Regions from separate parts of the Dermacoccus sp. Ellin185 genome, predicted to be linked through region 2. Evidence: predicted binding sites of a transcription regulator. Region 2 holds the regulator's gene; each other region holds the start of a gene.
The links. Region 2 encodes HrcA, which represses chaperone genes, less so after heat shock. Its sites were predicted from a motif close to TTNGCACTCGNNNNNNNCGAGTGCNAA; they were not measured.

Region 1 (2,267 bases), on a different contig from region 2:
GTCGCTCATGCCCTCGGTGAAGGAGTCACCGATGGCGACGTAGCGCCGCCACGTCCGCTCGTGGCCGCTGCGGGCCGCGGGCGCCTCTTCGGCGGTACGGGTGTCGGGGGTCGTGTCTGTCACGGGATGCGCCAATCGATCGTGTGCGTGCCGAGTTCTTCGAGCAGGGCGTTGGTGCGGCTGAACGGCTTGCTGCCGAAGAAGCCGCCGCGGGCCGACAACGGTGAGGGGTGGGCCGACTCGACGGTCGGCGTGTCGCCGAGGTGCGGCGCGAGTGAGCGCGCGTCGCGCCCCCACAGGATGGCGACGAGGGGCTGCTCGCGCTCGACGAGCGCGTTGATCGCCGTCGCGGTGACGTGCTCCCAGCCCTTGCCGCGATGGCTCGCCGGCTTGCCGGGCTGCACCGTCAGGACGCGGTTGAGCAGCAGCACCCCCTGATCGGTCCACGCCGACAGGTCACCGTGCTCGGGTGGGGTGATATCGAGGTCGTCGTGCAGTTCGGTGTAGATGTTCGCGAGGCTGCGGGGGATGGGCCGCACGTCGGGTGCGACGGCGAAGCTCAGGCCGATCGGGTGCCCGGGCGTCGGGTACGGATCCTGGCCGACGACGAGGACGCGCACCTCGTCGAACGGCTGCGTGAACGCGCGCAGCACGGCGTCGCCCGCAGGCAGGTAGCCGCGCCCCGCGGCCACCTCGTCACGCAGGAACGCCCCCGCGGCGGCGATGTGCTCGGCGGCGGGCGCGAGGGGTTCGACCCAGCTCGGGTGGACGAGTTCGTCGTACGGACGAGGCATGTGTCCAACCTATCGCGCGGGTCTGACAACCCGCCCCGAGCGCGGTTGGAACGGGCCGGGCGGCCTCGTATCCTGAGCGGATGGCCATGATCGAGACCCCCGCGGGTGCCCACGTGCCCGGTGACGCCGACGCGCCCGGGCTGAGCGAGCGCGACCGTGCGATGCTCGCCTTCGAACGCGAGTGGTGGAAGCTGCCCGGCGCCAAGGAAGCGGCGATCAAGGAGCGCTTCGGGCTGACGAGCACGCAGTACTACCAGCAGCTCAACAAGCTCGCCGACACCGAGGCGGCGCTCGCCGCGGATCCGTTGCTCGTCAAGCGGATCCAGCGACGCCGCGCGGGGCGTCGACGCACCGTCTGAACCGCGGCTCAGCGCGCCGCCACGTCCCCGCATGTCGCCGCTCTCGTGGCGCCGCAGCCCATCTTGGCAGCCGCACGACAGACGTCGGGGTGCCGCTATGAGCGAACAACACGCGGGTGCGTGCGCGGAGGGTTTGCACTCGGTGGGGGCGAGTGCTAATCATGGGGTTAGCACTCTGATCGTGAGAGTGACAAAAGCCTGACTGCAGCAGTGAGGGTTCGGGGCGCGCCGACATGACCGGCGCGTGATCGGGCCCGTCCGTCGCGGGCGCTGATGTGGTCGATCCGAACGTCACGTGGAGGAACCACAGCCATGGCCAAGACCATTGCTTTCGACGAGGAGGCCCGTCGCGGCCTCGAGCGCGGCATGAACACGCTCGCCGACGCCGTGAAGGTGACCCTCGGCCCCAAGGGCCGCAACGTCGTGCTGGAGAAGAAGTGGGGCGCCCCCACGATCACCAACGACGGTGTCTCGATCGCCAAGGAGATCGAGCTGGAGGACCCGTACGAGAAGATCGGCGCCGAGCTCGTCAAGGAAGTTGCGAAGAAGACCGACGACGTCGCCGGTGACGGCACGACGACGGCCACCGTCCTCGCCCAGGCGATGGTGCGCGAGGGTCTGCGCAACGTCGCGGCCGGCGCGAACCCGATGGCGCTGAAGCGCGGCATCCAGACGGCCGTCGACGCCGTCAGCAAGCAGCTGCTCGAGCACGCCCAGGAGATCGAGACGAAGGAGCAGATCGCTGCGACCGCGTCCATCTCCGCCGCTGACCCGCAGATCGGTGAGCTCATCGCCGAGGCAATGGACAAGGTCGGCAAGGAAGGCGTCATCACGGTCGAGGAGTCGAACACGTTCGGCCTCGACCTCGAGCTGACCGAGGGCATGCGCTTCGACAAGGGCTACATCTCGGGCTACTTCGTCACCGACACCGAGCGCATGGAGGCCGTCCTCGACGACCCGTACATCCTCATCGTCAACTCGAAGATCTCGAACATCAAGGACCTGCTGCCCGTCCTGGAGAAGGTCATGCAGTCCGGCAAGCCCCTCGCGATCATCGCCGAGGACGTCGAGGGCGAGGCCCTGTCGACGCTCGTCGTCAACAAGATCCGCGGCA
Region 2 (2,267 bases):
GCAGGTCGCCGCGGTTGTCGGTGCGCAGCCGCGTGACGCCGAGGCCCTTGAGGGTGATGACGTCGCCGGGCTGCGTGCCGGCCTTGATGTCGATGTCGCGCGAGCCGTCGAGCGTCTCGAACGGCACCGTGGCGCCGAGCGCCGCGGCCGACATCGGCAGCTCGAGCGAGCAGTGCAGATCGTCGCCCTGACGCTGGAACATCGGGTGCTTCTCGACGCGTACCTCGACGTACAGGTCACCGGCGGGGCCGCCGCCGGGGCCGACCTCGCCTTCACCACGCAGCTGGATGCGCGTGCCGGTGTCGACGCCGGCGGGTACCTTGATCGTGATGGTGCGCGTGTCGCGCTTGCGGCCGTTGCCGTCGCACTCGAAACACGGGCTGTCGATGATGTCGCCGTACCCCTGGCACGCGGTGCACGGACGCGACGTCAACACCTGGCCGAGGAAGCTGCGCTGCACCTGCTGCGTCTGCCCCGCACCGCCGCACACGTCACACGTGTGCTTGCCCGTGCCGGGACGCGAACCGTCGCCATGACAGGTCGAGCAGACGACGGCCGTGTCGAACGTCAGCTCCTGCTCGCCGCCGAAGACGGCCGTGGCGAGTTGGATGTCGAGCGGCAGCAACGCGTCCTGGCCGTGCTGGACGCGGCTGCGCGGGCCGCCGCCTCCCCCTGCGGCACCCCCCGTGAAGAACGCGTCCATGATGTCGCTGAAGCTGAACCCGGCGCTACCGCCGGGCGCGTAGGGGTCGACGCCCTGGTCGTAGGCCGCCTTCTTCTGCGGATCGCCGAGCACGTCGTAGGCCTGCCCGACGCGCTTGAACTCCTCGGCCGCCTCCGGGGAGGGGTTGACGTCGGGGTGCAGCTTGCGGGCCTTCTTGCGGTAGGCGCGCTTGATCTCCTCGACGGAGGCCTCACGCGTGACACCGAGTTCGGCGTAGTAGTCGTTCACGAGCATCCTTGCTTTCGACGGGTGAAGATTTCGTCACTCATGTGGTCGTGGTGCGCCCGAGCCATCACTGCTCGAGAAGTTCGGAGACGTAGCGGGCGACCGCGCGCACGTTCGCCATCGTCTGCGGGTAGTCCATGCGGGTCGGGCCGAGCACGCCGAGCGTCGCGACGGCGTCGCTGCCGTAGGCCGTCGTCACGAGCGAGGTCGACTCGAGGCCTGCGAAGTCGTTCTCGGCGCCGATGCGGACGGTCACCTCGTGCGTCGGATCGTCGTCGCGTGTGCTGATGAGGCGCATGAGGACGACGTGCTCCTCCAGCGCCTCGAGAACACGGCTGACGCTGAGGCCCGCGTCGTCGCGCAGCCCGGCACGCGCGAGGTTCGCCGTCCCCGCGAGCACGACGCGCTCCTCCCGGTCCTCGGCGAACACCGCGGCGATCGTCGCGACGATCGTGTCGACGTCAGCACGCTGCCCCGGCTCGAACTCCGCGCCCAGCTCGGTCATGGCCGCGGCGGCCTCGGTGAGCAACCGCGCGCCGGAGACCTCGTTGACGCGCGCTCGCAGCGTCTGGACGAGGCGCTCGTCGTCGGCGGAGGCGACGGAGACGAGACGCTGCTCGATGCGACCTGAGTCGAGGATGACGACGAGCGACAGGCGCCCCTCGGCGACCGGCACCAGCTCGATGTGTCGCACCCGTGAGCGCCGCAGCGACGGGTACTGCATGACGGCGGCCTGGTTCGTCAGTGTGGCGAGCAGCCGGGCGGTGCGTTCGACGATGTCGTCGAGGTCGACGCTCTGACGCAAGAACGTCTCGATCGCGCGACGCTGTGTCGCGCTCAGCGGCCGCACCTGGCTGAGGCGGTCGACGAAGATTCGATAGCCGGCATCGGTGGGCACGCGACCGGCCGAGGTGTGCGGCGCGGAGATGAGACCGGCGTCCTCGAGGGCGGCCATGTCATTGCGGATCGTCGCGGCGGAGACGCCGAGCTGATGACGTTCGAGCAACGCCTTCGAACCCACCGGTTCGGACGTCGCGACATAGTCCTGCACGATGGCGCGCAGCACCTCGAGCCGCCGTTCGTCGCTCATGCGCTCACCTCCCGCGCCTCGATACCGTCCTTCGATCTGCAGTCCGTCCAAGATTGGCACTCACGCCGAGCGAGTGCCAAATCATGCGGGGTGTGTTCGCCCACAGCGTCGCGGGCGGTTCCCTCGCGCCGTCGTCCATCGTCCGTCGGTCGGCAGGCGCGCGCTCCCCGGCCCTCGGCGACGCCGCGACGGGCGCCTGGCTGCGCCCGCGACCATCGTTCTCGGCGC
Region 3 (2,267 bases), on a different contig from region 2:
CGGGCGTGCGGCGTGCCGGGTCGAACCACCGGGCGGCCCCGGGTTGGTCCAGCGAAGCCGCGACATCCTCGACCCGCCCCGTGACGACGCGACTGCCGGGAAACGACGCGAGGTTCTGGGCGGCCAGAGCCGCGGTTTCCGGATCCGCTTCGACGCCGATGACGTCGAGCCCGGCCTGTGCGAATCCGACGGCGTCGGAACCGATTCCGCAGCCACCGTCGATGACGAGGCTCGCCCCGGCGTCGAGGAACCGCTGCGCGTGCAGACGGGCGATGGGTGCGCGCGTGGCCTGTTCGAGGGCGTCGGGGGTGAAGAACATCGACGCCGCCGCATCACCGAACTTGTCGACGGCCCTGGCCCGCAGCCGGGACTGGGTGAGCGCAGCGGCGACGAGTTCGGGGGAGTGCCCTGCGGCGCGCAGCCGCGTCGTCAGCATGACGACGTTCTTCTCCTCGTAGGGCGGGAGCGAGGCGAGCAGCGCGCGTCCGTCGTCGGTGAACAACTCGTGCACGACGCTCGCATCCATGGCCGCCATTGTGTCATCGGGGGCCCTCGGAGCAGCCCCCGATGCGCTGTGGGCGAACATCGGAAACGAGTTGGCACTCGGCTTGACCGAGTGCCAACGGCGTTACTAGATTCGGTTCCAGCACTCACCCCTGGGTAGTGCCAGTGAGCTCATCCCTCGACCCCCGCGACGGCGAGGCGATATCGGCCCACATGCATGCCACACCGCCACCGGTGGGTGGTGTGGCCAGGGAACGAAAGCATCCGTCCCGCCCGAGAAGATCGGGCGGTCTGCGAAAGGGAAGGTCCTACCGTGTCGGTCAACATCAAGCCGCTCGAAGACCGCATCGTCGTCAAGGCCGTCGAGGCCGAGCAGACCACGGCCTCCGGCCTCGTCATCCCGGACACCGCCAAGGAGAAGCCGCAGGAGGGCGAGGTCATCGCCGTCGGCCCCGGTCGCATCGACGACCACGGCAACCGCGTTCCGGTCGACGTCGCCGTCGGCGACAAGGTCATCTACTCGAAGTACGGCGGCACCGAGGTCAAGTTCGCCGGTACCGAGTACCTCATCCTCTCCGCTCGCGACGTGCTCGCGGTCGTCTCCTGACGATCCGTCGAGCCAGCAGGTGACGACGAGCCCGGCTCAGGTCTGACGGCCGGGCCGGGCTCGTCCTTTCCGCTCACTCGCATTCCACACTCTTCCGCTTCGCGCGCCACGCGCCGCGCGGAGCCTTCGAACGAAAGGTTGAACCATGGCCAAGACGCTTGAATTCAACGACGACGCCCGCAAGTCCCTCGAGCGCGGTGTCGACGCGCTCGCCAACGCCGTCAAGGTGACGCTCGGCCCCAAGGGCCGCAACGTCGTCATCGACAAGGCGTGGGGCGCCCCCACGATCACGAACGACGGTGTGACGATCGCCCGCGAGGTCGAGCTCGAGGACCCGTACGAGAACCTCGGTGCGCAGCTCGCCAAGGAGGTCGCCACCAAGACGAACGACGTCGCCGGTGACGGTACGACGACCGCGACGGTTCTCGCCCAGGCGCTCGTCAAGGAGGGCCTGCGCAACGTCGCTGCGGGCGCTGCTCCGTCCGGCCTGAAGCGCGGCATCGACAAGGCCGTCACGGCCATCAACGACCAGCTGCTCGCCAACGCGCGCCCCGTCGACGGTCAGGACGACTACGCCAAGGTCGCCTCGCTGTCCGCTCAGGACGCGACGATCGGTGGCCTCATCGGTGAAGCGTTCGCGAAGGTCGGCAAGGACGGCGTCATCACCGTCGAGGAGTCCTCGACCGCCGAGACGAAGCTCGAGTACACCGAGGGCATGCAGTTCGACAAGGGCTACCTCTCGCCGTACTTCGTCACCGACCCCGAGCGCATGGAGGCCGTCCTCGAGGACGCCTACATCCTCATCAACCAGGGCAAGATCTCGGCCATCGCCGACCTGCTGCCCGTCCTCGAGAAGGTCGTGCAGTCCGGCAAGCCGCTGCTCATCATCGCCGAGGACATCGAGGGCGAGGCCCTCTCCACGCTCGTCGTCAACAAGATCCGCGGCACGTTCAACGTCGTCGCCGTCAAGGCCCCCGGCTTCGGCGACCGCCGCAAGGCGATGCTGCAGGACATCGCGATCCTCACCGGTGGCCAGGTCATCGCCGAGGAGGTCGGTCTCAAGCTCGAGAACGCCGACCTCGACTCGCTCGGCCAGGCACGCCGCATCCAGGTGACGAAGGACAACACGACGATCATCGACGGCGCCGGCGCCGCT

Region 1: the regulator HrcA is predicted to act here: its motif matches at 1,286-1,312, upstream of groL (chaperonin GroEL).
Region 3: the regulator HrcA is predicted to act here: its motif matches at 597-623, upstream of groES (co-chaperone GroES).

The regions. Positions count from the first base shown of each region.
Region 1 is NZ_AEIQ01000033.1:9,562-11,828, reverse strand. Features, by position in the region: gene HMPREF0321_RS01720 (SGNH/GDSL hydrolase family protein) at 1-123, opposite strand, end outside; gene HMPREF0321_RS01715 (uracil-DNA glycosylase) at 120-794, opposite strand; gene HMPREF0321_RS01710 (DUF3263 domain-containing protein) at 875-1,153, shown strand; gene groL (chaperonin GroEL) at 1,466-2,267, shown strand, end outside.
Region 2 is NZ_AEIQ01000045.1:30,947-33,213, reverse strand. Features, by position in the region: gene dnaJ (molecular chaperone DnaJ) at 1-952, opposite strand, end outside; gene hrcA (heat-inducible transcriptional repressor HrcA) at 1,017-2,039, opposite strand.
Region 3 is NZ_AEIQ01000043.1:7,594-9,860, reverse strand. Features, by position in the region: gene HMPREF0321_RS03085 (class I SAM-dependent methyltransferase) at 1-526, opposite strand, end outside; gene groES (co-chaperone GroES) at 818-1,111, shown strand; gene groL (chaperonin GroEL) at 1,257-2,267, shown strand, end outside.